Regions from separate parts of the Nonomuraea sp. NPDC050540 genome, predicted to be linked through region 4. Evidence: riboswitches for the same ligand, from Rfam matches in the RefSeq annotation. Region 4 holds a riboswitch; each other region holds the start of a gene.
What was found. A riboswitch is a leader RNA that binds a small molecule or an ion and turns the genes downstream of it on or off. The one in region 4 is predicted to bind cyclic di-AMP.

Region 1 (7,892 bases), on a different contig from region 4:
GTCGTCGCACAGGTGGCTGACGCGCGGCGGCGCCCCCAGCGCCGCGGCGAGCTCCGACAGCGGCCCGAGGCAGTCGGGGTGGCTGCCGTCGATCCAGGCCTGACCGGCCAGCGCACGCAGCCGCACGCTCTCCCCGGCCGCCAGCGGGTGGCCTTCCGGCAGCGCGACCAGCAGTTCGTCGTCGAGCAGCGGCACCAGTTCCAGGCCGGCGGGCTCGGGGTCCCACGAGGTGAGCAGCGCGAGGTCGGCCTCTCCCGCGAGGACGGCGGACGCGCCGCCGCCGCCGACGGTCAGGGACAGCTCGACCGCCGGGTGACGGGCGGCGAAGACGCGAAAGCACTCGGGCACGAACGCGGTGACGGCGCTCGGGAACGCCTGTACGCGCACCCGCCCGTGCTCGCCCGACGCGTGCGCGGCCAGCCGGGTCTCCAGCAGCGCGATCCCGTCGAGCACGTGCGCGGCCTGCTCCAGGGCGGCCTGCCCGGCGCCGGTGGGCCGTACGCCGCGTGGCAGGCGGTGGAACAGCAGCACCCCCGACCGGCGCTCCAGCGCGGCGATCTGCCGGGAGACGGCCGGCTGGGTCATGGACAGCGCCTCGGCGGCCGCCGAGAACGACCCGAGCCGTCCCACCTCTGACAGCACCTTCAGCGACCAGACGTCAAGCATGCATGGAGCTTATGTCTTTCATGCCGAACCCGCAGTGGTGCGCATGGATCGCTCGCTGCACGATCGGACCCATGGATACCTGGATTCTCTCCGCGCTGCCCGAGGCTCCCGCCCGCGTTCTCGACGCCGGTTGCGGCGACGGCGCGCTGGCCGGTGCGCTGATCGCGAGCGGCCACGACGTCACCGCCATCGACCTCGACCCGGCCGCGGCGCTCGCGGCGGGCGTGCCCGCCAAGCGCGCCGACCTGACCGTCTACGAGGACGACCCGTTCGACGTCATCGTGCTGTCACTGTCGCTGCACCACATGCATCCGCTGGAGGCCGCACTCGACCGGGCGGCCGCGCTGCTGAGGCCGGGCGGGCTGCTCGTGGTGGACGAGTTCGCCTGGGACTGGGCCGACGAGGCCGCCGCCACCTGGTTCTACGACGCCGGAACCCTGCTCGGCCGCTTCGACGGGCCCGAGCGCGACCCGATGACCCGCTGGCGCGAGGCGCACGTCGATCACTCGCCCGCGGAGGACATGCTCGACGCCATCGCCGCCCGGTTCGAGATCCGGCGGAGGCGGCGCGTGCCGTACCTGTTCCGCTATCTCGGCGGCGAGCACGCCGCGCGGCTGAAGGAGATCGAAGAGGTACGGCACACGCCGACGGGCTTCCGGCTGACCGCTGTGACGCGTGTGACAGGAGGGGCGGATGGGACCTGACTCACCCCTGGAGCTCCAAGTGTGAGGAGGGTCACATTTGAGTAACGGGACCCCGCTGTCCAGCAGGAGTTCCCGTCCTGACAAGGTCCTTTATCTGATCTTTACAACTTTGCCGGGACTTTGCCGGGTCATGAACCCGGGAGTACGTTCTGGCGTCGCGGCGAACAAGCCATGGCGCCGCGAACCGGCATCGGCCCCGTCCGGGCTCGATGAGGACCCATAGAGATCCGCCGGTCGCCCCCGTATGACCAGGGGCCGCGACCTGCCGAGTCCGTGCAGCCAGGAGGCACGGAGCCGGGGAACCACCGATCCCATTCCCCCGGGATCAAGGGGTGAATCGGCGCGTTCAGCGTGCCGTAGGGCGACTTCCAGGCCCGAATCCGTCAGCTAACCCGGTAGGCGTTCGTGGAAGAACCAAGGAGAAATCCTGTCTACCTCCCTGCACAACCCCCGTCTTGTTCTCGGTGGCGCGGCGCTCGCCATGACCGTGACGGCCGGAGGGTTCGCCCTCCATGCCCCGGCGGCCCAGGCGCGTACCACGGCCAAGACCACCACCTCGGCCAAGACGGCGACGCAGTCGACGACTGCCCGGCAGAAGAGCAAGGCCCGCAAGGCCGTCTCCGCGGCAAGGGCGCAGATCGGCGACCCGTACCGCTACGGTGGAACGGGACCCGGCGCCTTCGACTGCTCCGGTCTCGTCCAGTTCGCCTGGAAGAAGGCCGGAGTCAAGATCCCCCGCGTGACGCACAGCCAGTACGCGCGCATCAAGAAGAAGATCTCGTGGAAGTCTCTACAGCCGGGTGACCTGCTGTTCTTCCGCGGTCGAGGCCACGTCGGCATGTACGTCGGCAACGGCAAGATGGTCCACTCGCCGAGTTCCGGCAAGCGGGTGCGCATCGAGCGGCTCAGCGGATGGCGCAAGTCGTCCTTCGCGGGAGCCGTCCGGCCCGGTCTGTAGTCGCCCGGTCCGAAAGGCCCCGTCCCCTCCCGGGACGGGGCCTTCGCGCGTCCGGCTACCATCGGGGCCGTGGTCGTGAGCCGTCGCGCCGCGCTCGCGGCCCTCCTGGTCCTCACGCTGGGCTGCGCCCCCGAACGGGCGCCCGATGCGGAAGCGGACCTTCAGCGGCGCGCCGAGCGGGCGGCGGTGCGCGTCGCGGCGATCCTCGGCCAGCGGGTACGGCCCAGCGTCGAACTCGCCGAGGACGCCGCACACGCGGCGCGGACCGCCGGCGTGGGCTCGGTCGAGGGGCTGGCCGCGATCGCCCACGACGGCAGGGTCATCGTGATCCCGGAGAACTACGCCAAACTCACCCCCACCGGACGCGACGTCGTCCTCGCCCACGAGCTCACCCACGTCGCCGCCGGCACCGCCGGACTGCCCGCCTGGCTGTACGAGGGGTTCGCCGACTACGTGGCCTACAAGGACGCGGGCCTGGCCGTGCCCGTGGCGGCGGCCGAACTCGCCACCGAGGTACGGGCCGGACGGGTGCCAGGGAAACTGCCCGGGGCGGACGCGTTCGCGCCCGGGGCCGCGCGGCTGGCACAGTCCTACCAGGAGGCCTGGCTGGCGTGTCGCTTCCTGGCCGCGCGCTTCGGCGAGGACAGGCTGGTGAGGCTCTACCGCGACGCGCGGCGGCTGGGCGTGGAGCGGGCCCTGCCCCTGCCGTCCGGCGAGCTCGTCGCCGGATGGCGCGCCTATCTACGGGAGGAACTCGAGTGACCGATCAGCGGGACAAGGCCCCCGCGCGGGTACACCGGCAGGCCGGGATCGCCGCCGTCGCGCTCGGCGCCGTCGTGGTCGCGGTCGCCGCGTTCACCACGCCCTGGCGGGCGCTGCCGCCGGGAGCGCCCCGGGTCGCCCCCGATCCGGCCCGCGACTTCTCCGCCGCCGAGATCGCCAGGTCGCAGGCGTTCGACGCGGCCACCAGCGTGCCGTCGTACCTGTCGTTCGGTCTCACGATCCTGTTCGCCGGGCTGCTGGTCGCCACGCCGCTCGGCGCGAAGGTCCTCGGGCGGCTCAAGGGCCCGTGGTGGGTGCGGGTCGTGCTGGGCGTGCTGCTGCTCACCGTGCTGGTCGAGGTCGTGCGCTGGCCGCTCGGCATGTGGTTCGAGGTACGGCTGCGCGAGTTCGGCCTGTCCACGCAGGACTGGGCGGGCTGGAGCGGCGACCGGCTGAAGAACATCGCGGTCAGGGTCGTGCTGCTGTCCATCATGATCGTGGCGCTGGTGGGCCTGGCGCGCAGGTTCCGGCGCTGGTGGGTGCCCGCCGCCGTGGGCGCCGCCGCGCTGACCGTCGCCGCCTCGTTCGTGTATCCGGTCGTCTTCGAGCCGCTGTTCAACGACTTCCGGCCCATGCCGCCGTCCCAGTTGCGTACCGGCCTGCTGGCCATGGCCGAGCGCGACGGCGTACCGGTCGAGGACGTGCTCGTCGCCGACGCCTCCCGCCGCACGACCGCGCTCAACGCCTACGTCTCCGGCTTCGGCGCCACTCGCCGCATCGTCGTCTACGACACGCTGCTCAAGGCGCCGGAGCGGGAGGTCGAGCTCGTCGTCGCCCACGAACTCGGCCACGCCAAGTACAACGACGTGCTCAACGGCACGCTCATCGGCGCGCTGGGCGCCGCGTTCGGCGCCGCCCTGCTGTTCGCGCTCTTCCCGCTGGTACGGCGGCGCGCCCGCGTCACCGCCATCACCGAACCCCTGGCCGTGGGCGCCGTCATGGGCCTGATGAGCCTGGCCACCGTCCTGTCGGGACCCGCCCAGAACGTCGTCAGCCGCCACGTCGAGGCGCGCGCCGACGCCCACGCGCTCGACCTCACCCGCGACCCGGCGACGTTCACGGCCATGCAGAAGCGGCTGGCCACGACCAACATCTCCGACCTCGCGCCGGACGCCGTCGAGTACGTCCTGTACTCCTCCCACCCCACCGCGCCGCAGCGCATCGCCATGGCCCGCTCCTGGGCGCTGCTGAACGGCGTCCCGGAGCCGTGAGGCGCGTCCTCATCGTCACGAACGACTTCCCGCCGCGTCAGGGTGGCATCCAGTCGTTCGTGCACGGGCTTGCGGTGCGCACCCCCGGAGTCGTCGTCTACGCGCCCGCCTGGGCGGGCAGCGCCGAGTTCGACCGGCGGCAGCCGTACCCCATCGTCCGGCACCCCACCTCGCTCATGCTGCCCACGCCCGGCGTCGCGCGGCGGGCCGCGCGGCTCGTGACCCGCCTCGGCGCCGACACGGTGGTCTTCGGCGCCGCGGCTCCCCTGGGGCTGCTCGCGCCCCGGTTGCGCGCGGCGGGGGCGCGGCGCGTGGTGATGCTGACGCACGGCCACGAGGCGTCCTGGGCGAGCACGCCACTCCTGCGCGGCGTGCTGCGCCGCATCGGCGCGCACGCCGACGTGGTGACCTACCTGGGGGAGTACACACGCGCGCGGCTCGCCGGGGTCGTTCCCGCCGCCAAGCTGGTACGGCTGGCGCCCGGCGTCGACACGGCGGCCTTCCACCCCGGTGTGGCGCCCGCCGGCTCCTTCGGGGGACCGGTGGTCGTGTGCGTGTCCCGGCTGGTGCGGCGCAAGGGGCAGGACCAGCTGATCAGGGCCTGGCCGAGGGTGTTGCGGGCGGTGCCGGACGCGGTGCTGCTGCTGGTGGGGGACGGGCCGGACCGGCGGCGCCTGGAACGGCTGGCGGCCGGGACCCGGTCGGTGGTGTTCGCCGGGGCGGTGCCGGGGGAGAGCCTGCCGGGGTACTACGCGGCCGGCGACGTCTTCGCCATGCCCTGCCGTACGCGGTTGCGGGGGGCGGATGTGGAGGGGCTCGGGATCGTCTTCCTGGAGGCTTCGGCCAGCGGGCTGCCCGTGGTGGCCGGGGCCTCTGGCGGGGCGCCGGACGCCGTACGTCAGGGGGAGACCGGGCTGGTCGTGGACGGCGGGTCGGCCGGGGCGGTGGCTCAGGCGCTGGTCGAGCTGCTGGTGGACCGGGAGCGGGCGGGGAAGATGGGGGCGCTGGGGCGGGAGTGGATCACTTCCGCGTGGTCGTGGGAGCTGGTGGCGAGGCGTTTCCACGACATTCTCGACGGGTGACGTCGGGGTGGTGCGTGGTTGTGTCAGGTCGCCGCTTGCCATGACAGCACTCTGATGTCATGATGACGTCATGGACTTGACGCCCCACATCGACACCCTCCGCAGGGAGCTCACCGCCGCCGCGGACGTGGGCGGCGCGGAGATGCGTGCCGCGGCCGAGTCGCTGACCTCGGCGCTGGAGTCCTCCGTGCGGCTGACGCTGCTGGAGGTGCTGTCGGACGCGGCGGAGTCGGTGACCAGCCAGATCGAGCCCGGCCTCGTCGAGTTGCGGATCCGCGGCAGGGAGCCGGAGCTGGTGGTCACCGCCCCGCCCGGCCACGACCCGAGCTGGGGCGCCGCCACCGGCCAGGGCGCCGGCGGTTACGGTCCAGGCGGTCCGGGTGATCCCGGTCCCGGTGGCCCTGGTCCCGGCGCCTACGGCCCAGGTGGCTACGGCCCAGGTGGCTTCGGTCCCGGTGGCTACGGCCCTGGTGCTGGTTACGGGCCCGGTGGTGGCCACGGCCCTGGTGGCCCTGGCGGCTACGGCCCTCCCGGTCCGCCCGGCTGGCCCGACGCCGCGTGGCCGGGACCGACCCCGCCCATGCCTCCCACGCCCCCGGTCCCGCCTTCGCCCCCCGAGCCACCCGGTCCTGGAGAGGGCGACGCCGGAACCGCCAGGATGACCCTCCGCCTGCCCGAGCCGCTGAAGTCCCGCATCGAACAGGTCGCGGGCCAGGCGGGCATGTCGGTGAACGCCTGGATGGTCCGCGCCCTGAGCCAGGCCGTCTCCGGCCAACCGGCCCCACCACCCTCCGGCTTCCCCGGCCAGCGCATCACCGGCTGGGCCCGCTAACCCCCACCCCCGCCAGGGACGGCCCCACCAGGGACGGGTCCTCAGGGACGGGCCTCGCCAGAGACGGACCCGTCGGGGGCGGACCCCAGGCAGGGGCCGTTGTGCCCCTGTTGGAGACGCGCCCCAAGGTGGACGCTCTTCAGGCAGAACTACACCTCAGCCCGGCCCGCCCGCGGAAGTCATCCGCGGGCAGCACTCCCGTCCTCGGCCTGTCCAGGGCGGTACCCATCGCACCCTCGCCGTGCTCGACCTCGGGGGTGTTCTGACCACGCCGATCGGAGATCTCGTCATGCCCACGTTCAGCACCCCGGACCCCATCGCCCTTCACGTGAACTTCCCGGCCGGTGACCTGGTCGTCACCGCGTCCGACCGTGCCGACACCACCGTCGAGGTCACCCCCGAACACCTGGAACACGGCATGGCCGACTACGCCGAATCGGTCAAGATCACCCACCGTGACGGCGTCGTCCGGGTGAAGGCCCCCGACAGCTCGCGCCTGCGCCGTACTCCCAGCCTGGACATCGTCGTAGAGGTTCCCACCGGCTCGCGTGTGGTGGTCGAGACCGCCTCCGCCGACGTCAGAATCCGCGGCGAACTGGCCGGAATCGAGTTCTCCAGCGCCTCCGGCGACCTGGACGCCACCCACGCCGCCACCGCGATCGCCAAGACGGCGTCAGGTGACGTCAACATTGACGTCATCGATGGCGTCGCCAGCATCAACACCGCCTCAGGCGACGTCCGCATCACCGAAGCCCGAGGCCCCGTCACCGCCACCGTCATCTCCGGCGACCTGGTGATCGGAAAGGCCGCCTCCGACGCCTCCATCACGTCGACCTCCGGCGAAGTGTCCCTCCGCTGCGTGACCAGCGGCAAGATCGGCATCCGGACCACCTCGGGCGACGCCACGGTGGCCGTGCACGAGGGCACCGCCGCCTGGCTCGACATCAACTCCCTGACCGGCCGCGTAACCTCCGCCCTCACCCAGGACGCCACCGAGCCGTCCCCCGCGGAGCGGACCGTCGAGATCACCGCCCGCAGCCTGAGCGGCGGCATCGCCATCACCCGAGCGGAGTCCACCCGATGAACGAATACATGATCACCGAGTACGTCCGCACCCGCCACGCCGACCTGATATCCGAGGCCGCCAACGAACGCACCATCACCCACCACAGTCGCCGGGCCCCTTCCCCACCACCCGACCAACGAGCCAGAGCCGCCACTTCCGGAGCCGCCCCCTCAGGAGCCACCGCCTCAAGACCCACTCTCTCCGGCCCCGCCCTCTCCGGTGCCACGCACGGCCTCCGCCATCGAGCGGCCCGAGCGCTCCACACCCTCGCCAACGCCATCGACCCCCAGCCGACACCCCGCTAGCCCACCACCCCCGCCCGGACCTCAACATCGCCCCAACCTCAACACCGCCTGGACCTGAACACCGTGTCCGAGCGTCGACGCGCCCTCGAACGTCGCCACCACGCTTTGGTCTGAACCTCACGCTTCTGGTCCCAACCCCCGCGCCGGCCTCGACCCTCGCTCATCGACCGCCCAAGTACTGGGCCCCCGGCGCGCTCCTCGCCCTGGAGTTCGCTCTCTCACCCCTTGACCTGGCCTTCCGAGGGC
Region 2 (4,735 bases), on a different contig from region 4:
AAACTCGCCGTCCGCTTCGAGGCCACCGTCACCATCGCCGCCATCAACCAATGGCTCCGCGACTTATGAAACACGCCTTAGCGCGCTCGCCTTCTCGCTAGTGCGCGCCATGAGGGGATCCGCAGGTGAAGTTCGCGGCGTCCTCGATGCTGCCCGAGCCCTTGTAGAGCGCGACGGCAGGATACGGGCACAGGGGCCGGCTGCGGCCGCTTGCCGGGTTGGTCGCGAGGATGGAGGCGGGCGCCGTGCCCCGGTTGATCCATTGTTCCATCGCCGTGAGCGCGTCGAACGTGTTCGGTCCTGGCCCGCCCGCGCAATGGCCCATCCCGGGTGCCATGAACAGGCGGAAGAAGCCGGCGGTCCGCGCCGCGCCCATCTCGGCGACGACCTTCCTGTGGTACGCGACCGGGGCCGTACCGCTCAAGGCGGGGTCGGACCAGCCGTGCACCATGAGCAGCTTGCCGCCTCGGGCCCTGTAGGCCGTGAGGTCGGGGTCGGTCGCGTCAAGCAGCGCGCGTATCCGTTCGACGGCCGGCCGATCTTTGGCGAGGTCGAACCTGGTGAGGTCATAGCTCGGATCGCTGAACAGGAAGTACCGCAGGAACTCGTTGGCGAACGTGTACGACAACGGTGCGGCCAGGCTGAAGGGGAAGACGAGCTTGCCGTCGGGTCCCATCTGCGGGGGCGCCGAGCCGGTGATGTAGGACCGCCACAGCTCCTCGTGTCCGGCGGGATGTCCCCGGAGCGGCCCGGGTCCACGATAGATGGTCCGTGCGGCGGCGGCCTGGGCCCGGGTCAGCTTGCCGGGGCCGACGAGCCGGCCGGGGTTGACGGCCGCCTTGCGCGGATCGGCGACCAGGCCGTCGGTCAGCCCGTCCCGGGCGTCGCCCCGCTTCAGCGATTCCGCCGAGAGGATCGGCAGCGTGCTGGGCGACAGCCAGGACCCGGAGGTGGCCAGTTGTGCCTGTGCCTGCGAGATCCAGCGCAGGAACGTGTCGCCTGCGGCGAACGCGGGGGCCTCGGCGATCACTCCGTCATAGTCCGCGGGGTAGCGCTGGACCTCCATGAGGCCCTGCCGTCCCCCGTTGGAGCACCCGTTGAAGATGGCCTTGCGCGTGTCGCGCCCGTAGTGGATCGCGGTGATCGCCTTCGCCGCGACCGTGCTGACGTGGACGCCTCGGTAGGCGTAGTCGATCTGCTTGGGCCGGTTGCCGAGCGCCCACCTGCCGTCGAGTTCGGGGTGGCCTAACGGGCTCGCGCCTTGGTGTCCGGTGTCGGTGGCGGCCGAGGCGTAGCCGCGTCTCAGCCCCTCGTCGAACGGAACGATGTGCCCGGCGAGCCCGCCCACGCCCTGGAAGTAGAAGTCCGAGTTCCACGCGGCCGGCAGGCCCAAGCGGAAGTTCACCCGATTGCTGGGGACGGTCGCGTCGCCCGGCGTGGTGACATAGGCGTCGACCAGGCAGTGCTCCGGTACCGAGGTCGTCGCGGTCACCGTCGTGACTCGGGTGATCGTCGTGTCGGTCACGGTCGCGTTCATCAGGGCCGCGCATCGGCCGGCGTCCGCCCGTACGGGATCGCCGACCGCGACGAGGGCGGCGGCCAGCGGCAGGCACGAGATGATGCCCACCTTGGTTCGGCTGGGTCGGCGCATTCCGCCTCCAAACACAGGGGGTACTATTTTTGAGTACCTGGTACCCTTCACGGTACCCCGAGAGTCGGCATCCCCGAAAGTGCAGGCATGACCGGATATCCTCGACCGCCCGTCGCCCTCTCGCTCGGGCGTTCCTTCACGAGCCGGCAGGAAAGCGTGCTCGCCGAGCTGGAGGAGATCTTCCTTCGGGAGGGATTTCGCCGGCTGACGATTCAGGAACTCGCCGCCCGGCTGCACTGCTCGCGGCGTACCCTCTATGACCTGGCGCCCAGCAAGGACGAGCTCGTCGCGCTCGTCGTCGACCGGTTTCTGCAGCGCGTCGGCCGGCGGGCGATGGCTCAGGCGAGGGCGCTGGAGGAGCCGCTCGGGCGAGTCCACGCCTACATGTCCGCGGCCAGTGGGGCGCTGACCCGCGCGGCTCGGGCGTTCTCGGTCGATGTCGCCGGGCAGCCGGGAATCCGCCGGCTGTTCCAGGAGCATTACCGGTTCGCCACGTCCGTCGCCGCCGCACTCATCCAGGAGGGCATAGACGGCGGCGCATTCCGCGAAACGGACGCGCGCCTCGTGGCGGAGGTGATCTACGCCGCCCTGGACCGGCTGCAGGATCCGGAGGTGCTCGAGCATCTCGGCCGGACGAACGCGGAGGCGTTCCAGGAGCTGTTCGACCTGATCGTGCTTGGTCTGGCCCGCCCGTCGTAAGAAGGGGGTAAATGTACTGTTTGCACGATATGTACTTTTTGGTAGTGTCTCGGGCATTGCGTGGCGGACCCTAGACGAGTTCGTTGCCTTTTCATTGCCCGGACCGTGCGTCTCCTGGGGAACCCGCAGGACGACGTCCGGCCGCCGAATCCATTTTCACGGAGCCGGGGACCCACTCTTCTTGGGGTGAATCGGACGCTCGCTCGACGGCGACCGTAGGGCACTTCCCAGCCCGAACCCGTCAGCTAACCCGGTAGGCGGCATGGAAGCAAGGAGCAAAGTCCTTCATGCCCACCGATCTCAAGAACCGGCTGAACCGCGCGCTGCTCGGCCTTGCCGTCACCGCGCTCGCCATGACCGCCTGCGCCACCGCTGCGCAGGCCACCCCTCCGGTCGGGCCCGACGACCCGCCGACGTCCCGCTCCCACGTTCAGGAAGCCGCGGCGCACGCCCCCACGGTGCTCGGCCGTGCGGCTCACGTGATCGACACCAAGACCGGCAAGGTCTACTTCAGCAAGAAGGCCGATCTTCGTTTGCCCGTGGCCAGCATCACCAAGGTGATGACCGCCTACACCGTGCTGAAGGAGGCCAAGCCGAGTGACGTCGTCAAGGTCACCTCTGGGGATGTTCGCTACGCCTCGAAGGACGGTGCCTCGGTGGCCGGCCTGCGCGCCGGCGACCGGCTGACCGTAGAGAATCTGCTGTACGCCCTGCTGTTGCCCTCCGGCGCGGATGCCGCCCACGCGCTCGCCCGCGTGTACGGCCCGGGCGTCGACGCGTTCACCGCGAAGATGAACGCCGCCGCTCGCGAGCTCGGCATGCGGGACACGCTCTACGTCAACGCCGACGGGATGCCCGCAAAGGGGGGCGGCTACTCCACCGCACGCGACCAGACGCGGCTGGCCCAGGCCGCCCTGGGCAGTCAGACGCTCAAGAAGGTCGCCTCCAGCCGGTATCGCTCGGTGTCCGCCACGGCGGAGCACCGCGCCTACTCCTGGCGGAACACGAATCGGCTCCTTGGCAAGCCGGGCGCCGTCGGCCTGAAGACCGGCTACACCCGGGCCGCCGGCTACACGCTCTCCTTCGCCGCCGATCGTGAGGGCCGGCAGCTGGCCGGTGTGATTCTTGGAGAGACCAGCTCCACCCGCCGCTTCCAGACCGCTCAGAGGCTGCTCGACTGGGCGGCCGGCGGGCAACGCTGACCCAGGGGGGCGTAGACGCCGGCGCTGACCTCCCAGGTGGCGGTCAGGGGACCGGTATCGCGGCTTCCTCGGTGAGTTCGCCGTCGGTCATGGTCAAGGCACGGTCAAGACCCATCTGGTGCGCATCTACGCCAAACTCGGCGTCGACTCCCGAACCGCCGCCGTCGCCGCAGCCTCCAAGCGAGGCCTCATCCGCCCTCCACAATCACGTTCCCATGATGCCCCCGCCCCCATGAATGGATGTCACTGCCGGCGCTCCCGCGGGACGGCGCCTCTGACGGTGAAGCCGTCCGGGGTGACATTGATCGAGACGGTCCCCGGCGTGGCGGCAAGGGCGGCGCGCAAGCCGGCATCCTTCGCGTCGAAGCCCATGCCGTCAGCGCTCACCGTGAAGAGCAGGCCGTTCGTGCTGGTGGTGACGGCGACGGACACCATCGCGGCCCTGGCTCGCTCCTCGACGACGGCCAAAACCTCGGTGACACACGCGAGCACCGCTTCGGCCACCCGATCGGGTACCTCCTCGGCGGGCAGTGCCCATGTCTCCACCTGGATGCCGGAGCGATTGGACCAGTCGGCCAGTCGCTCCTTGAGCGCCTGGGTCAGGGTCGTGTCCTGCTGTGCGTGTATGCGCATCCATCTCACCTTCATCTACTATGAACAATAGTAGATTCGGCCGATCTTCGAGGGCGTGCTGGGCCGTTTCACACGGGGCGATTCCAGCACCTCCGCACGGTGGCGCTGCTGGTCGGTGGCAGGCTTGATTCCCCGGGCACTCGCCAGAGCCCGGCGAGTGGCTATCGGCTGCCCGCCGCATAGCCCAGGAGGGTCATCATGCCGGATTCCGCGTGATAGATGTTGTGGCAGTGGATCATCCACAACCCCGGGTTGTCCGCGTCGAAGTCCACGTTGAGTGTGCTGCCGGGCAGCACGATGACGGTGTCCTTGCGGATGCCGGACGGCAGGGCGAAGGTGTGCCCGTGGAGATGCATGGGGTGCCACATGGTCGTCCGGTTGACGAAGGAAAGGCGCACCCTCTCTCCCGAGCGCACCGGCGCGACGGTCTCGGGGTCGTACTTCTTGCCATTGATCGCCCAGTCGTAGGCCGCCATGGTGCCGGTGAGCTCCAGCCTGACGGTGCGGTCGGGCCGCCGTTGCGGCAGCCGTACCTGCTCATGAGGTTGGA
Region 3 (7,892 bases), on a different contig from region 4:
AGCCGACTGGCCCTGGCCGATGATCTCCTCGACCTGCTGGCGCACACCCTCAAGGCTGATGCCGAGACTCTCCAGAGCCTTGGCGGCAACGCCCTCACCTTCGTGGATCAAACCAAGAAGAATGTGCTCAGTGCCGATGTAGTTGTGGTTGAGCATCCTGGCCTCTTCTTGGGCCAAGACGACAACCCGCCTCGCTCGGTCGGTGAACCTCTCGAACATCTCGTCGCTCCTCACAGAGCGGTCAGTCAGGCCGGTTTAGTCCGGTCCCGTCATCCCGCATGCTAGCCCTGGCTCGGCGAACCGTGCCCACTGCCGCTGACACGCTCTATAGCAGAGACGTTCCCCGAGAGCAGGGCGTTCACCCTCCATCCAACTACCGTTCGGGGGTGGTGTGTTCCCGATACGCCGCAAGCGAACGAGGTTTAGGACGCCCTCGGCGGACCGTCGGGAAATTACCGCCCGCCACGCGTACGGACCGCCACGACGAGGCGCCGGACACATCCGTAAGCCGTACTTGACATCCTATGGCCTCCCGGCAAGCGGTTGGCATGCGATCAGCCAGCGACTCCGCACTGATCGGCATTCAGGAATCAAGGACGCGTAAACCGCGAGTGCATCGGCAAATCCGGCTGCGGGGAGTGAGTACTCGCACGGTACGGCGGAGCGAAATCGTCAGGAATCACGGGTACCAAATGCGGCACAATGGGCCCCCAGGTCCACGATGCGAGACGCGCAAACCAGGACAAAGAGTGCCCTAAAAAACGATCATGCGCTTATGGCAGTCGCCGGGGTTCTAGGCAACTGTCATAAGCGCATGGTCGATCGCGACAGCGGTTAGTGCGCGGCTTCGTACTTCTCCACCACGGTGGAGGCGATTCGGCCGCGCTCGCTGACGGGCAGGCCGTGAGCCTTGGCCCACTGCCTGATCTCGGAGCTCTTCTCGCGGGTCATCGCGCGCTGCCCGCCACGACCCCGACGACGCGTGGAGACGGCACCGCCGCGCCGAGCGTGCTGCACGAAAGGCGAGAGCGCATCCCTCAGCTTCTTGGCGTTAACGTCACTGAGGTCAATCTCATACGAAGCGCCGTCAATAGCGAAGCTGACCGTCTCATTGGCCTCGCCCCCATCGAGGTCATCGATGAGAATCTCCTGGATCTGCTTGGCCATCTACGCAATCCTTTCCCGGAGCATTGTTTCATTCGCCTGCCCAAACATATACCCGGAAAGACGCTAAGACAATTCAGCGAGACACGGATTCGGCTGACTCGCGGATCAGTTGTGGTTCTCGACCCGATCCTGGCGGTTTGGCCGCCGGCCGGCGAGGGTCGGCGGGACGTCTTCAGCGCACGCCAAAGTCGAAGGGGCCGGTGACTCCAGCCGGTGTCACGGCGGCCGCCAAAGCTTCCGTAAGGCCTTCCATTCGTCCTCGGCCCGCGCGCCGATCGGGGTTTCCACGGCGACAGATTTCCCAGGAGCCGGCTGAACACCTCGGGCGCGGCGCCGCGTGCGGGGGCCGTGTGGCGGACAACCGCCGCCGCCCGACCATGGCGCCACGCGGATGCCACCCGTGCGACAGGTCGCCGACAAGGGGTGACCTGGGCGACTGACAGCCTAATGCCAGTCTCTCCAGGCTCCTTACCGGATCAAGGGAAATTTTTTGGGGCTATCCCGCCTGCCCCGGCTCGCGCAGGTCTTTGACCACCCGCGTTCCCGCCAGCCGGTCATGGGGACCGCGCAGCTGGGGACGGTCGATGAGGATGAGCATCCCCACGCCGAAGGCGATCACCGCGGCCCCCAGATCGAGCACCGGAATGCCCATCAACATGGTCGGCCCCGGATACAGCAGCGAGCGTTTCAGCAGCCCATGGGAGGTGACAACGGCGCCGTCCGCCTGAACCACGCGAATCCGCATGATCGCCTGCCCGAAGGTGCGGCCGCCCGCGGAATGCGACACCCAGTCGTAGAGCGTATAGACAAGGCCCGCGCCGAACCAGGCGATGACCTCGGGCCAGCGGCCCTCGAAGACCTCCAGCAGCCCTACAGACCGGAAGAGTGTCCACAGCCCGATGAACAGAATGTAATAGAACACGCCGAAGACCAGGGCCTCAATGAGGCGCGCGACCAGCCGCTCCCACCATTCGGCGGTCACTGCGCGTTGGGCGGGCGCGGCCATAGCCTCAACCTCTCGACGGCCTTTAGGTCGGCTGTCCCCTCATTCTGGTACGGCACGGCGCCACATGAAACAGGGGCCACCGGGCGGTGACCCCTGAATCCATGACACGACCACTACTTGATCTTGACCACCACGGTACGCGCGACCTTGTCGGCGAACGTCTGCTGCAGCGGCTTGTCCCACAGCTGCGAGGCGCCGTTCAGCGCGACGAAGATGTAGCCGAGCCAGCCGAGGAACGGGATGCCCGAGATCAGGTACCCGCCCCACGTCACGCCGGCCCGCTTTATCGCGACGTCGGTGGACAGCCCGCCGGGCGGCATGGCGCCGCCGACCGGGACGATCTTGATGCCCATGACGATCTTGCCGACCGTCTGCCCGTTCATCTTGGTCATGATCAGCTCGTAGGCGATGTAGACCGCCCCGACCAGCACACCCGAGATGAGGCCGACGAGCACCGGGCCGAAGAAGCCCGAGCTGGAACCGTCGAGCGAGCTGTACGTCGCCAGGAAGATGCCGGCCATGATCAGAGTGATCACCCAGTAGACGATGCCGAAGAGCACACCGTCGATGATTCGGGCGACCAGACGCTGCCACCACTCGGCCAGCGGCGCGGGCGCGCCGGGCGGCTGGACGCCCACCGGCTGACCGTAGGCCTGGCCGTAGCCGGGCTGGAAGCCCTGCTGGCCGTAGCCCTGCTGCGGCTGCTGCTGACCATAACCAGGCTGCTGGCCGTAACCCGGCTGGGCGTACTGCTGCCCGGACGGGGCCTGCTGGCCGTAGCCGGGCTGCTGCTGACCGTAGCCAGGTTGCGAGCCGGGCTGCTGACCGTACTGAGGCTGCTGGCCGTAGCCGGGCTGCTGCTGACCGTAACCCGGCTGGGAGCCGGGCTGCTGGCCGTAACCGGGCTGCTGGCCGTACTCGGGCTGCTGCTGGCCGTAGCCGGGCTGCGACTGGGCCTGCTGGCCGTAACCGGGCTGCTGGCCATAGCCAGGCTGCTGCTGGCCGTAACCGGGCTGGGAGCCCGGCTGCTGGCCGTACTCGGGCTGCTGCTGGGCCTGCTGGCCGTAACCAGGCTGCTGGCCGTAACCCGGCTGCGAGCCGGGCTGCTGGCCGTACTGAGGCTGCTGCTGACCGTATCCCTGCTGCTGGCCGTACTGGGGCTGCTGACCGTAACCCGGCTGGGAGCCGGACTGCTGTCCGTATCCCTGCTGGCCGTAGGGGTCGCCGTCTTGGCGGTAACCCACGACGGTCACGTCCGGGTCGGGCTCGCCCTGTGCGTGGCCCGCGTTGTGCTGTCCGTATTCGGGAGTCCCGGAGTTGTCGCCGGGGTCGTCCTGTGGATACGGCGGCTGTCCGGTGCTCACCGTGTCACCTCGCTTCGAGTGTGCATGTGGCACATGTCAGGACACATGCCTTCGCTGCCCAACGTATCGACATAGGTATCTACAATCACCTTTCCCTTTGGTCGAGGTCCGAGTCAAACGACGGCAGGTGGAGCAGCATCCTGGTGTTGCCCAGGGTGTTGGGCTTGACGTGCTCCAAGTCGAGGAACTCGGCTACGCCCTCGTCATAGGAGGCGAGCAGCTCGGCATAGACCTCGGGAGATACCGGCGTGCCCTGGATCGGGCGGAACCCATGCGCGGCGAAGAAATCCACCGCGAATGTCAGGCAGAACACCCGCCCCAGCCCGAGTTCGCGGGCCGTTCCGATCAAAGCGGTAACGATTTGGCCCCCGACCCCGAGACCGCGGGCGTCGGGGTCGACGGCCACGGTGCGAATCTCGGCGAGGTCCTCCCACAACACGTGCAGAGCACCGCATCCGACGACCTGCCCGCCACGCTCAGCCACCCAGAACTCCTGGACGTCCTCGTAAAGAGTGACCGTGGCTTTTTCCAGCAGGCGCGGCCCGGCTCCGGCATAGGTGTCGACCAGGCGCCTGATCGTCCGGACGTCCGGCGTGCGAGCTCGCCGCACGACGACCTCGATGTCGGGTACCGCCCGTTCGGCGACCTGTTCCATGGCACTTCAGAGTACAGACGCAATTACGGCTGCCCCCTATTTGCCCACCTACTTCCTCAACCATCTCATCCAGTGGACGAGCATGCCCGACAACAGCCGTCTCCCCCTCAACCACCAGGCGAATAGCCGGTGACGAGCAATGATTCCCCCGGTGACGCCGAACCTCACGTACGTCCCATGCACCCGCAAAGCGCACATAAAGTCGCTCCAGTACGGCGGAGCACGTGATCCCCCCGTGACGCTTCGGTTGTGAAACCTCAACAGACTTGGCAGTTCTGGTTGAGCACGAACCTGGAGTGCACTAGTGTCCAGCGTCGATGTCACCCGCGTCCTTACGCGCGGCGGCACGCCTAATCCCCTCCCCTGGGGAGCCGGGGACCCGCCAGTGGCCGCAGGCCATCCGGGGTGAATCCGAGCCACGGCTCGGTAGGGCTGCTCCGGCCCGAACCCGTCAGCTAACCCGGTAGGCGGCCACGAGAGGAGCTGGTTGGTGAAGCGCACGCGTAACCGTGAAGGGAAGCCCGCGGGCAAGCATGCCCGCCCTCCCGAACCAGGCATCAAGAAGCGGCTGGTCGTCCTGACGGCGGCCGTAGCCGCGGTGACGTTCACCGTCACGCCTCTCGGTTCCGCAGCCGCCGACCCGAAGCCGTCGCTCAAGCAGCTGTCGGAGCAGGCCGAGAAGCTCCATACGGAGATCGAGACGCTCAGCGAGCAGTTCAACGGCCAGCGCGTGAAGCTCAGGGACGCCCAGAAGGCCGTCGACGCCGCCAAGAAGACGCTGGCCTCCAGTGAGGCCGATCTCGCCACCAAGCGCCAGCGGGCGGGCTTGCTCGCGCAGAGCGAGTACATGATGGGCGGCTTCAGCCGCGCCCTCGCCTTCGCCGCCTCCGACGACCCCGAGCTCTTCCTCGACCGCGCCGCGACCAGTTACGCGCTGGAGCAGCAGCAGGGCGAGGAGGTCAACCAGGTCACCCGCGCCAGGGAACTGGCCGAGAAGGCCCAGTCCGAGGCGAAGACCCGCATCGACAAGGTCACCGAGATCGTCGAGGACCTGGACGCGCGGCGCGACAAGATCGGCAAGCTGGTCAAGAAGGTCGAGAGCGACCTGTTCCAGCGGGCCATCGGCGAGGCCGGGCGGCCGGGCACCCGCGCGGTGCGGGTCAGCCTGCCGATCGCCGGCGCCGGCAAGGCGGCCGAGGCGGCCAGGTGGGCGCTGACCCAGCAGCTCAAGCCGTACGTGTGGGGCGCGGAGGGTCCCAGCTCCTACGACTGCTCCGGCCTGGTCATGGCGGCCTACCAGCGGGTCGGCATCTCGCTGCCGCACTACACCGGCGACCAGTGGACGGCCGGCACCCGCATCTCGCGCGAGGAGCTGCGCCCCGGTGACCTGGTGTTCTTCTACAGCGACCTGCACCACGTCGGCATCTACGTCGGCGGCGGCATGATGGTGCACGCGCCGCAGACCGGCGACGTCGTGCGCCTGGCGTCGATCTCCCGCCGCCCGTGGGCGGGCGCGGTCCGCATCGCGAACTGACCCCGCCGAAGAGACGGAACCAGGACCCCATGCCAGCCAAAACCGACCCCGCCGGTCGAACCGGCGGGGTCGGGTCTCAGCCCTGCTAGATCAGCTGGCGGCGTGCCGCCCAGGCCACCGCCTCGATGGCGGTGGCCACACCGATCCTGTCGCATATCCCTCGCAAACGGCGGCGTACCGTGCGTCCGCTGATCTCCAGCCGGCGCCCTACCCGATCGACCGTGACTCCCTTGGCCAGCTCGGCGAGCAAGGCTAAATCGGCGTGGCTCAGCTCAACGCCCTCGGTGAGCACATCCATCGGGAGCCCTCCCCCCAACAGCAGAACTCGCAGACGTATCGGACCGCGCAACGCGCTCGTCTCGCAGACGGTAAACGCATTCAGGAAAGGTCGTCAAGCTCGACAATTGCCCAGCTTGACCAGCTGTATTGACATGATCAAACCTATGTGAACTACTCGCCATATGTCGTCACACTTCGGGGCACGATGAGCGATCTCACTGATCCTTACAACGCCCCTCGGTCACCGACACTGACCCCCGCCGACGTGCTGGGATTCGATCCGTTCGATCCCGGGTTCCGGCGTGACCCGTACGGAAAGTATCGGGAGCTTCGCGAGCGTGGCGATTTATTTCATACCCGCGGCGGTTTGGTGGTAGCCACATCACACGAGCACGTCTCGGCGATGCTGCGCGACCCCCGCTTCGGCCACGGACACGTCCCGCCGGGCACCGATGACCCTGACCGGCCGCAGGTGTCCTTCCTGCGTCTCGACCCGCCCGACCACACGCGGCTGCGGGCTCTGGTCAGCCGGGCGTTCACGCCCCGCATGCTCGAACGGCTGCGCCCCAGAATCGAGGCGATCACCGCGGAGCTGCTCGGCGCCATGGGCGAGGAGGCCGACCTGGTCGCCGAGTTCGCCTATCCGCTGCCGGTCCTGGTGATCACCGAGATGCTCGGCGTGCCGCCCGAGGACTACGAGCGCTTCCGCGGCTGGAGCGAGACGCTGGCCCGCAGCCTCGACCCGATGCTGCCCTCCGGCCAGGCGGACACCACCGAGCGGGCCGGTCTGGAGTTCCGCGCGTACTTCCGCGAACTGCTGGCCGAGCGGCGCATACGCCCCGGCGAGGACCTGCTCAGCGCCCTGACCCAGGTCCAGGAGCTCACCGAGGCCGAACTCCTGGCCACCTGCGTCCTGCTGCTGGTCGCCGGGCACGAGACGACCGTCAACCTGATCGCCAACGGTGTGCTCAACCTGGCCAGGCACGGCATGCTCCACCGCGCGGCGGACGATCCCCAGCCGGTGGTCGAGGAGGTGCTGCGCTACGACCCGCCGGTGCAGCTCACCGCCAGGACGGCGCTGCGGGAGGCGGAGCTGGGCGGCACCGCGGTGCCCGCGGGCACGCCGGTGATGGCGCTGGTCGGGGCGGCCAACCGCGACCCGGCCGTCTTCCCCGACCCGGACCGCTTCGATCCGGGACGCTTTGATCCGGGACGCTTTGATCCGGGACGGGCGCCGGAGCGGCATCTGGCCTTCGGGCTCGGGATCCACTTCTGCCTCGGGGCCACGCTGGCGCGCATGGAGGGCGAGATCGCGCTGCGGGCGCTGGCCGAGGCGGCGCCGGAGCTGAAGCTGGTCGAGGAGGCGCCGCCGTACAAGGAGAACGTGGTTTTGAGGGGGTTGGCCCGGCTTCAGGTGCGGTTGTCGTAGAGGGTCCTGGCGGCCTGGACGTCCTCGATGTGCGCCTCGGCCCATTCCTTGATCGCGGCCACGATCGGCAGGAGCGTGCGGCCCAGATCGGTGAGCTCGTAGTCGACGCGCACGGGGACCGACGGGGTGAGCGTGCGCGAGACCAAGCCGTCGCGCTCCAGGCTGCGCAGCGTCTGGGTGAGCATCTTCTGGCTGACACCGGCGATGGTCCTGGCCAGGTCGCTGTAGCGCTGGGAGCCGCCGGCGAGCGCGGTGAGGATGAGGCTCACCCACTTGTCGCTGAGCGTGCTGAGGAGCTGGCGCGAGGGGCACTTGGCGATGTACGCGTCGTAGGCCAGGCGGGCTGCCGCGCGCCTGTCCGCGGCCGACTGGGTGGGCACGGCATTCCTCCGGGTTGCTTACGCACCTTCAGGTGCCTTCTTTCCAAAAGAGAGTAAGCCTTCCTACCGTGGCCGCAT
Region 4 (7,892 bases):
CGGTGCCGGAGAACCTCGGCCACCTGCGCGCCAACGTCGAACGCAACGGGCTGGGCGAGCGGGTCGAGGTGGCCGCGACGGCCGTGGGCGCGGAAGCCGGGTCCCTTGAGCTGCACCTGTCGGCTGAGCAGTCCGGCAAGCACTCGGCCGACGTCCGCAACGCCGGTCCCGGCGGCCGGTCGGTGACGGTCGCGATGACCACGCTCGACGCCTACCTCGACGGCCGCACCGCCGACCTGATCAAGATCGACGTCGAGGGTTACGAGGGCTTCGTGCTCAAGGGCGCCGCGGCCACGCTCGCCGCGCGCCCGGCGCTGCTGTTCGAACTGCACCCGGAGCTGCAGGCCAACTGCGGCTGCGACACCGGCGAGCTGCTCGACCTCGTCTACGCGCACTATCCCCAGGTCTATCTGATCGACGAGCTGCACAACACGCTGGTGCCGTGCGAGCGCGCCTACTTCGACCGTCCCGGCGCCGTGGGTCTCTACCGCTCGAACGTGGTCGCCGCGGGCCGCCCGGAGCACCTGGACGTGCTCCGGCCCCACCTCGCCCCAAGCTGACGCCCGGCTCGCTCAGCCGGCGCGCAGGGCCCGGGAGAGCCTGCGCTTGGTGCGGTAGCCGATGCGCAGCACCTCGGGCGGCACCTCCACCCGCAACCGCGCCCGCCGCCGGGCGGCCAGGTGCTCGGCTCCGTCGAGCAGCGAACGGGCCGGCTCGCGAGGGCCCGCCAGCAGCTCGTCCAGCAGGCCCACCCACGTCCCCGCCTCGGCCGCGTGGAAGTAGTTCGCCGCCCGCCACGCCCCCCGCGCCTCGCGGAAGGCCCCGTCGGCCAGGTCGTCGAGCGTGCCCAGCAGCCCGCTGCCGGTGAAAACCAGGTTGATCATCTCGGCGCTGACGCCGAAGTCCTCCAGCACCAGCGACGGCACGTCCCTGGCGATCGCCTCCAGCGCCGCGGTCGAGCTCACCGTCACGAACCCCGCCGCCACCGCCAGGTGCTCGTCCATCGAACCGGCGGCGAAGCGCAGCCGTCCCGGCTCGCCGAGCTCCTGCCAGAGCCGCTGATAGGGGTGACGCTCGTTGTGGGTCTGCCGCTCGCCGTCCAGGGCGCGCAGCTTGACCACGACGTCCAGGTCGGGGCGGCGATCGGCCAGCTTGGCCAGGGCAAGCAGCACCTGCTCGCGCTCCTCGCGGCCGCGCGGCACCTTGGCCTGCGTGGCGAAGACCACCCGGTCGCGCTCGCGTCCGTCCGGCTCGAAGCGGGCCCCGTCCTCCGGGACGCGCAGGAACGGCAGGCGGGCGAGCCCCACCCGCCCCCCTCCGCCGAGCCGGCCGGCCACCTCGCCGAACTCGGCCGCCTCCCGCTCGCTGTGCACGACGAACAGGTCGCACCCGCTGCGGAACAGCCAGGCCTTGTCGGTGGCGGGCACCGAGATGCCGGGCAGGCCGGTGACGAAGACGGGCCGGGGCCGCAGCTCGTCGAGCACCTCGGCGACCAGCACGTCCACCACCGGGCCCGTGCACGCCACCACGATCGCGTCGGGTCTGGTCCGCTGCGCCGTACGCCGCAAGGACCGCGCCGACAGCACCGGCGGCAGGGGACCGTCGCCGACGGCGGCGGCGATCTGCAGCGGCGAGGGCACGATCGGCGTGCGGACCACCGCGAGATCGCGCTCCCAGTCCCCGGGCAGGTCGGCGAGCAGGCAGGCCGCCCACTTCAGATACGAGTCAGAGTCGGCAACGGCCAGGATCCTCACCCGGCAACCCCCGTCAGATGTGAGCGAAGCGCCGGGGCCGCCCGGCTGGTCCACCAGTCGTCCGGCACCTCGACCGGTTCGACCGCGACCCCGCGGGTGCCGAGCAGCACACGCAGCGAGGTGATGGCGGTCGAGGGCAGGCTCAGGACGCGCTGGCTCGCGTCCAGGCCGCGAAGCGTGAGTTCGGCGGGTACCCCGGCGTCGTGCACGGTGATGCCGGGCCGTTCGCTGATCACGGCCACATCGACGGGGTCCTCGCGGCGGTGGGGAAAGTAGGCGAGCGGCTCGCTGGCGGCCAGCTCCGTCAGCCAGCGCAGGTAGCGCTCGCGGTGCACGAGCCCGTTGCGGACCAGCGAGGTGCCGAGCACGACCGTGCGCTCGGCCGGGCCGGGCGAGCGCAGGGGCTGCGCGCGCAGCCAGCCGAAGTCGTGGCAGATGAGGTCGATGCCGCGCTCGCGCACGGCGCCGGCGAGGTCGTCCTTGACGGGCAGCGCGGTGAACACCGCGGTGCTGGAGGCGGCCAGCCTGAGCGCCGCCGCCGTCCCGAGGACCCTGCGCGGCAGTCCCGCCTTGTGCCTGGCCCTCAGCAGCGCCCGATACGGCCCCGCGGCCAGCAGCTCAAGCAGCCGGAGCGTGGCCAGCCCGTCGTCCACGATGACGATGCGGCCCGGCCGCGAGGTCAGCCAGCGCAGCTGCACCCGCCCGGAGAAGGCGTCACCGACCACCTGGACCGGTCGCGGCATCTCCTCGCTCGGCCTGGCCAGCTCGAGCCCGTCGGGCAGGTCGAGCCCGGCCAGCTCGCGGCGCGTGGCCACGAGTGCGCGCTGACGCGCCCTCGGCACGATGACCGTGCGCTCACCGAGCAGCCCGGCGTGGTGGGCCTCGACGGCGCAGAGCATCTGGAGCGGCGATTCCACCCAAGCCCATTGCTTCTTCACGACGGGTTCAAGCTAGCCCGGTCGCCTTAAGCCGCAGGGAACGCCATATGAACAATGGGTCGCATGAACTCGCTGCTGCTCAACACCGACGGTGTGCAGATCCCGCAGCTCGGCTTCGGCGTCTGGCAGGTGCCCGACGACGAGGCCGAACGCGCGGTCGCCACCGCGTTTCAGGCGGGATACCGCCATATCGACACCGCCAGGCTCTACTACAACGAGGAAGGGGTGGGCCGCGCCTTCCGGGAGTCGGGGCTGCCACGGGAGAAGGTGTTCATCACGACCAAGCTCTGGAACGCCGACCACGGCCGCGCCGAGGAGGCCTTCGAGGAGAGCCTGGCCCGTCTGGGCCTCGACTACGTCGACCTCTATCTCATCCACTGGCCGGTTCCAGATCAGGACAAATACCTCCAGGCATGGAAGTCCCTGGAAAAGATCTACCGAAACGGCCGGGCGCGCGCGATCGGCGTATCGAACTTCGGCGTGGAGCACCTCACCAGGCTCATCGACGAGGCCGAGATCACCCCCTCGATCAACCAGATCGAACTGCACCCGAACTTCCCCCAGATCGAACTGCGCGCCTTCCACGAGGCCAACGGAATCCTCACCGAGGCGTGGAGCCCGCTGGGCCAGGGCAAGGGCCTGCTGAACGACCCCGCCCTCGCCACATTGGCCGGAAAACACGGCAAATCACCCGCGCAGATCGTGCTCCGCTGGCACATCCAGCTCGGCAACGTGGTGATCCCCAAGTCGGTCACGCCGGCGCGGATCAGGGAGAACATCCAGGTCTTCGGCTTCACGCTCGACCCGGAGGACATGGCTGCCATAGGAGCCCTCAACAACGGCACCCGTCTGGGACCTGATCCGGCAAATTTTAACTGGATGGGATGACCGGCTGGTGCGGCCTTTTGGCCGCACCAAGCCTTGGATGGTCATTTATGAGTTTGTAATCCCCTTGCCCCATGTATTACCTTCAGGTCATCCAAGGCATACGTCCGGGCTACCCGTTCGTTGCCAGACCATCGCACACACATCACAGGCTTTGCCTGTGACCGCTGAATCCGCACCCTCGCGGAACCGGGGACCCAGGTCCTTTGGGGTGAATCGGCGCCACGCGCCGTAGGGCAGCTTCCATGCCCGAACCCGTCAGCTAACCCGGTAAGCGGCATGGAAGCAAGGAGTCACCCCACCCGATGGCGAAGCATCGTCTTACCCGTGCCCCCAAGATCGACCTCACCCGCGCCGCTCTCGGCGTGACCATCGCCGCCACCGCGGCGTTCGCGACACACCCCGCCCAGGCCGAGACGCACGCCGCGTCCGCCGCCGCCAAGGGCGTCCCGGAAACCGTCGTCCAGGCCGAGCCCGGCAAGAAGGCCGGCAGCGACCGGCCCAAGCCCACGGCGGCCCAGGTCCTCGCGCTGGCCAAGAAGCAGATCGGCACCCGCGAGGACTCCAGGGGCGGCGGCACCAAGTTCCAGAAGTGGTACATGTCCTCCCCCCGCGCCGCCGAGACCGTCAAGCGCGACGGCGGCAACCGCCAGGCCTACCTGAACGCCGCATGGTGCGCCATGTTCGTCAGCTGGGTCGGCGAAGAGACCGGCGCCCGCACCACCGTCGGCTGGGACGCCTACACCGTCACCCACGCCAAGTGGTTCAAGAACAACAACCGATGGGGCACCGGCGCGAAGCCCGGAGCCGTCGTCTTCTTCTCGTGGAGCGGCAGCAAGAGCCTCGACTCCATCAACCACGTCGGGTTCGTCATCAAGGACAACGGCAACGGCACCATCACCACCGTCGAGGGCAACACCGGCAACGGCAAGGTCGAGGAGCGCATCCGCCCCGCCTCCCAGGTCGTCGGCTACGGCTACCCCGACTACTCGGCTTAACTTCCCCTTCCCCCCACTCTCCCTCCCAGGAACGGCGCGCCCCCTCCCCCCGGGCGCGCCGTTCCCATGTCCGGCACCACCCCGCGAACCTCCGGCACCCTCCCCACCCCACCGCCACACTCCCCCGCTGCTCCCGCGCACCCCTTCACCCGCCGCCACCCCCGCCCCGCCCCGACACCCCCTCGCCCCGCCCCCGCGCACACCCACCCCGCCCTGACACGCCCCGCCCCGCGCACCCCTTCACCCGCCGCCACCCCCGCCCCGCCCCGACACCCCCTCGCCCCGCCCCCGCGCACCCCTCACCCGCCGCCGCCCCGTCGTCGCGTACCCCCATCCCGCCCTCACACCCCGTGGGCCCGTCCCACTCCCACGCACCCCTCACCTGCGCCGACTCCATCCGTGCGCGCCCCGATCCGCCAGCCCCTCCCACGGCCACGCCATCCCGCGAACCTCCGGCCATACAACCCGGCTCCCAGCCCACGCTCCCCCGGGACCTCAAGTCCCACCCCGGCGTTGTCTCATGACCGGGGAGGGAGTGGGCGGGTTAGGGTGACGGTGATCACGTTTGGAGGGGTCATGGGATGGACCGCAGCGGACATCGGCGACCTGTCAGGCCTGGCGGCCGTGGTGACGGGAGCCAACAGCGGCGTCGGGATGATCGCCGCGGGTGAGCTGGCCAGGCGCGGGGCCACCACCGTCCTGGCCTGCCGGGACGTCGCCAAGGGCGAGGCCGCCGCCCAGCTGATGAAGAAGGCGGCTCCCGACGCCTCCATCGAGGTCAGGCAACTTGACCTGGCCGATCTGGCCTCGGTCCGAGCGTTCGCCGCCGCGTACACCGGCGGTCTCGACGTGCTGGTCAACAACGCGGGCGTGATGGCGCTGCCGTACCGGCAGACCGTGGACGGGTTCGAGATGCAGTTCGGGACCAACCACCTCGGGCACTTCGCGCTCACCGGCCTGCTGCTGCCGCGGCTGCTGGAGCGTCCCGACCCCCGCGTGGTGACCGTCAGCAGCGGCATGCACAAGACGGGCCGCATCGACTTCGACGACCTCCAGGGCGAACGGTCCTACCGCAAGTGGGCCGCCTACGGGCAGTCCAAGCTGGCCAACCTGCTGTTCGCCTATGAGCTGCAGCGCCGCGCCGCCGGCGCGCTGACCAGCGTCGCCGCCCACCCCGGCTACGCCGCCACCAACCTCCAGGTCGCAGGCCCGCGCATGGAGGGCAACCCGATCCTGGAGTTCGGCTCCCGGCTGGGGAACGTGCTGTTCGCCCAGAGCGCCGAACGCGGCGCCCTGCCGCTCCTCTACGCCGCCACCGAACGCGGCCTGGCCGGCGGCACCTACGTCGGCCCCGACGGCCCGTTCGGCTCACGCGGCTACCCGGCCCCCGTCGGCTCCTCCCCCGCCTCCAAGGACCGCGCCGTCGCCGCCCGCCTGTGGACAGTCTCCGAAGCCCTCACCGGCGTCCATTACGACTTCCCCGCCGATACGGCTCCCGCCAAATAGATCTCCCTTTCGCCTCAAATAGATCTCCCATCCCGTTATTCATTCGTGATCGGCCATTCCTAAACCACACAAACACCACAGTCCCCAATAGCCACCCCGGCCATCACATTTCCCTCCCATTGGGAGCACACACCCGCACAACAACCGGACCGCTGACCACACGGTGGCCCGCTTGGCAAGCCTGCACACTTACAAGCTGCCTTGACTGCTGGCTACCTGGCCACCCGGCTACCTGGCCACTTCCTGGGCCAGCCGCACATTTATCGAGGCCGCGCGGGTCGATCGGGCTGCTGGGTGCGGGGTCGATCGGTGCGGGTGATCGGAGTCCCGACTGCGAGGTCGAGCGGTGCGGGTGATCGGAGTCCCGACTGCGGGGTCGAGCGGTGCGGGTCGATCGGGGTGGCGGGGTTGGTGCCGACCGCTTGGATACGGGAGACGGGAGCGCTCCCAGGCGTGTCCGTGGGTGTTTTGTGGTCTGGAGTCCGATACAAGGGCGGAGGACGAGCGGAATGTAACGGTTGCGTGTCGCCTCGTTGACGGGGACATCGCCCTGATGCACTCTGCATGGGAGCGCTCCCATATCCCCCACCCCACCATCAAGGGGCACACATGAAGCACACGCGTCTGGCCACCGCCGCGGTCATGACCGCCGCTCTGGCCGCCTGCGGCTCCACCTCCACCCCCCAGCCCCAGACCTCTGCCCAAGCCAAGGCGGAACCCGTCACGATCACCGTGCACACCTTCGGCGGCGGTGAGAACTTCGGCTATGACAAAGCGGTCGAGGCCTGGAACGCCGCCCACCCGGACATCCAGGTCAAGTACCAGAACCTGACCGACCGCTTCGAGGACGTCTACCTCCCTCAGCTCCTCCAGCGCCTCCAGGCGGGCAGCGGTGCCGCGGACGTGGTGGCGATCGACGAAGGCGCCATGGGCCTCATGGCCGCCCGCCCCCAGTTCTTCGCCGACCTCGGCCAGTACGGCATGCAGAACCGCAAGGCCGACTTCCCCGCGGCCAAGTGGGAGGCGGGCGTCAACGCCGACGGCAAGCTGTTCGCCCTCGGCACCGACATCGGCGGCATGACGATGTGCTACCGCAAGGACCTGTTCAAGAAGGCCGGCCTGCCCACCGGCCGGGAGGACGTGGCCAAGCTCTGGCCCGACTGGAACGCGTTCCTGGAAACCGGCAGGAAGTTCGAGGCCGCCAAGACCGGGGCGAAGTTCATGGACGGCCCCAACACCATCTACAACGTCATCCTCTCCCAGGAGGCCCCGAAGAACGGCAACGTCGCCTACTTCGACAAGAGCAACCAGCTCGTCATCGAGTCGAACCCGGCGATCAAGACGTCGTTCGACTGGGTGCAGACGTTCAGCAAGGCCGGGATGACCGCGAAGCTGCAGGCGTGGAGCCCGGCGTGGGACAAGGCGATCAAGGGCGGCGGGTTCGCGACGATGGGCTGCCCGTCGTGGATGCTCGGCGTCATCGAGGGCAAGGCCGGGGAGGGCAACAAGGGCAATTGGGACGTCGCGGCGGTGCCGGGCGGGTCGGGCAACTGGGGCGGTTCCTGGCTGGCCCTGCCTAAGCAGAGCAAGCACCCCAAGGAGGCCGCCGAGGTCCTGAACTACCTGACCGGCAAGGACGGCCACGTCATGGCGTTCGAGGAGGCGGGCGCGTTCCCGAGCTCGCTGCCGGCGCAGCAGGACGCGAAGGTCACCGGCCTGAAGAACGCCTACTTCAGCGACGCCCCGACCGGCCAGATCTTCTCCGCCTCGGTCAAGGATCTGCTGCCGATGTTCCTGGGCGAGAAGCACGC

Region 1: another riboswitch for cyclic di-AMP. It lies ahead of ACIBI5_RS11555 (C40 family peptidase); the one in region 4 lies ahead of ACIBI5_RS44005 (CHAP domain-containing protein).
Region 2: another riboswitch for cyclic di-AMP. It lies ahead of ACIBI5_RS54175 (D-alanyl-D-alanine carboxypeptidase family protein); the one in region 4 lies ahead of ACIBI5_RS44005 (CHAP domain-containing protein).
Region 3: another riboswitch for cyclic di-AMP. It lies ahead of ACIBI5_RS33720 (NlpC/P60 family protein); the one in region 4 lies ahead of ACIBI5_RS44005 (CHAP domain-containing protein).

The regions. Positions count from the first base shown of each region.
Region 1 covers NZ_JBITHA010000003.1:263,684-271,575, forward strand. The annotation lists gene ACIBI5_RS11545 (LysR family transcriptional regulator) at 1-666, opposite strand, end outside; gene ACIBI5_RS11550 (class I SAM-dependent methyltransferase) at 738-1,370, shown strand; cyclic di-AMP (ydaO/yuaA leader) riboswitch at 1,624-1,787, shown strand; gene ACIBI5_RS11555 (C40 family peptidase) at 1,852-2,328, shown strand; gene ACIBI5_RS11560 (hypothetical protein) at 2,398-3,090, shown strand; gene ACIBI5_RS11565 (M48 family metallopeptidase) at 3,087-4,361, shown strand; gene ACIBI5_RS11570 (glycosyltransferase family 4 protein) at 4,358-5,443, shown strand; gene ACIBI5_RS11575 (hypothetical protein) at 5,514-6,275, shown strand; gene ACIBI5_RS11580 (DUF4097 family beta strand repeat-containing protein) at 6,565-7,359, shown strand.
Region 2 covers NZ_JBITHA010000046.1:336-5,070, reverse strand. The annotation lists gene ACIBI5_RS54185 (tannase/feruloyl esterase family alpha/beta hydrolase) at 98-1,651, opposite strand; gene ACIBI5_RS54180 (TetR/AcrR family transcriptional regulator) at 1,808-2,350, shown strand; cyclic di-AMP (ydaO/yuaA leader) riboswitch at 2,483-2,625, shown strand; gene ACIBI5_RS54175 (D-alanyl-D-alanine carboxypeptidase family protein) at 2,638-3,552, shown strand; partial or broken gene ACIBI5_RS54170 (LuxR C-terminal-related transcriptional regulator) at 3,647-3,748, shown strand; gene ACIBI5_RS54165 (hypothetical protein) at 3,796-4,185, opposite strand; gene ACIBI5_RS54160 (multicopper oxidase domain-containing protein) at 4,347-4,735, opposite strand, start outside.
Region 3 covers NZ_JBITHA010000011.1:248,528-256,419, forward strand. The annotation lists gene ACIBI5_RS33695 (ATP-dependent Clp protease ATP-binding subunit) at 1-219, opposite strand, end outside; gene ACIBI5_RS33700 (Lsr2 family protein) at 835-1,167, opposite strand; gene ACIBI5_RS33705 (RDD family protein) at 1,664-2,173, opposite strand; gene ACIBI5_RS33710 (RDD family protein) at 2,287-3,537, opposite strand; gene ACIBI5_RS33715 (amino-acid N-acetyltransferase) at 3,623-4,192, opposite strand; cyclic di-AMP (ydaO/yuaA leader) riboswitch at 4,530-4,677, shown strand; gene ACIBI5_RS33720 (NlpC/P60 family protein) at 4,683-5,726, shown strand; gene ACIBI5_RS33725 (LuxR C-terminal-related transcriptional regulator) at 5,812-6,024, opposite strand; gene ACIBI5_RS33730 (cytochrome P450) at 6,376-7,434, shown strand; gene ACIBI5_RS33735 (winged helix-turn-helix transcriptional regulator) at 7,416-7,814, opposite strand; gene ACIBI5_RS33740 (NADP-dependent oxidoreductase) at 7,891-7,892, shown strand, end outside.
Region 4 covers NZ_JBITHA010000019.1:69,972-77,863, reverse strand. The annotation lists gene ACIBI5_RS44025 (FkbM family methyltransferase) at 1-560, shown strand, start outside; gene ACIBI5_RS44020 (DUF6716 putative glycosyltransferase) at 573-1,754, opposite strand; gene ACIBI5_RS44015 (hypothetical protein) at 1,751-2,671, opposite strand; gene ACIBI5_RS44010 (aldo/keto reductase) at 2,756-3,580, shown strand; cyclic di-AMP (ydaO/yuaA leader) riboswitch at 3,733-3,869, shown strand; gene ACIBI5_RS44005 (CHAP domain-containing protein) at 3,883-4,575, shown strand; gene ACIBI5_RS44000 (oxidoreductase) at 5,152-6,081, shown strand; gene ACIBI5_RS43995 (ABC transporter substrate-binding protein) at 6,691-7,892, shown strand, end outside.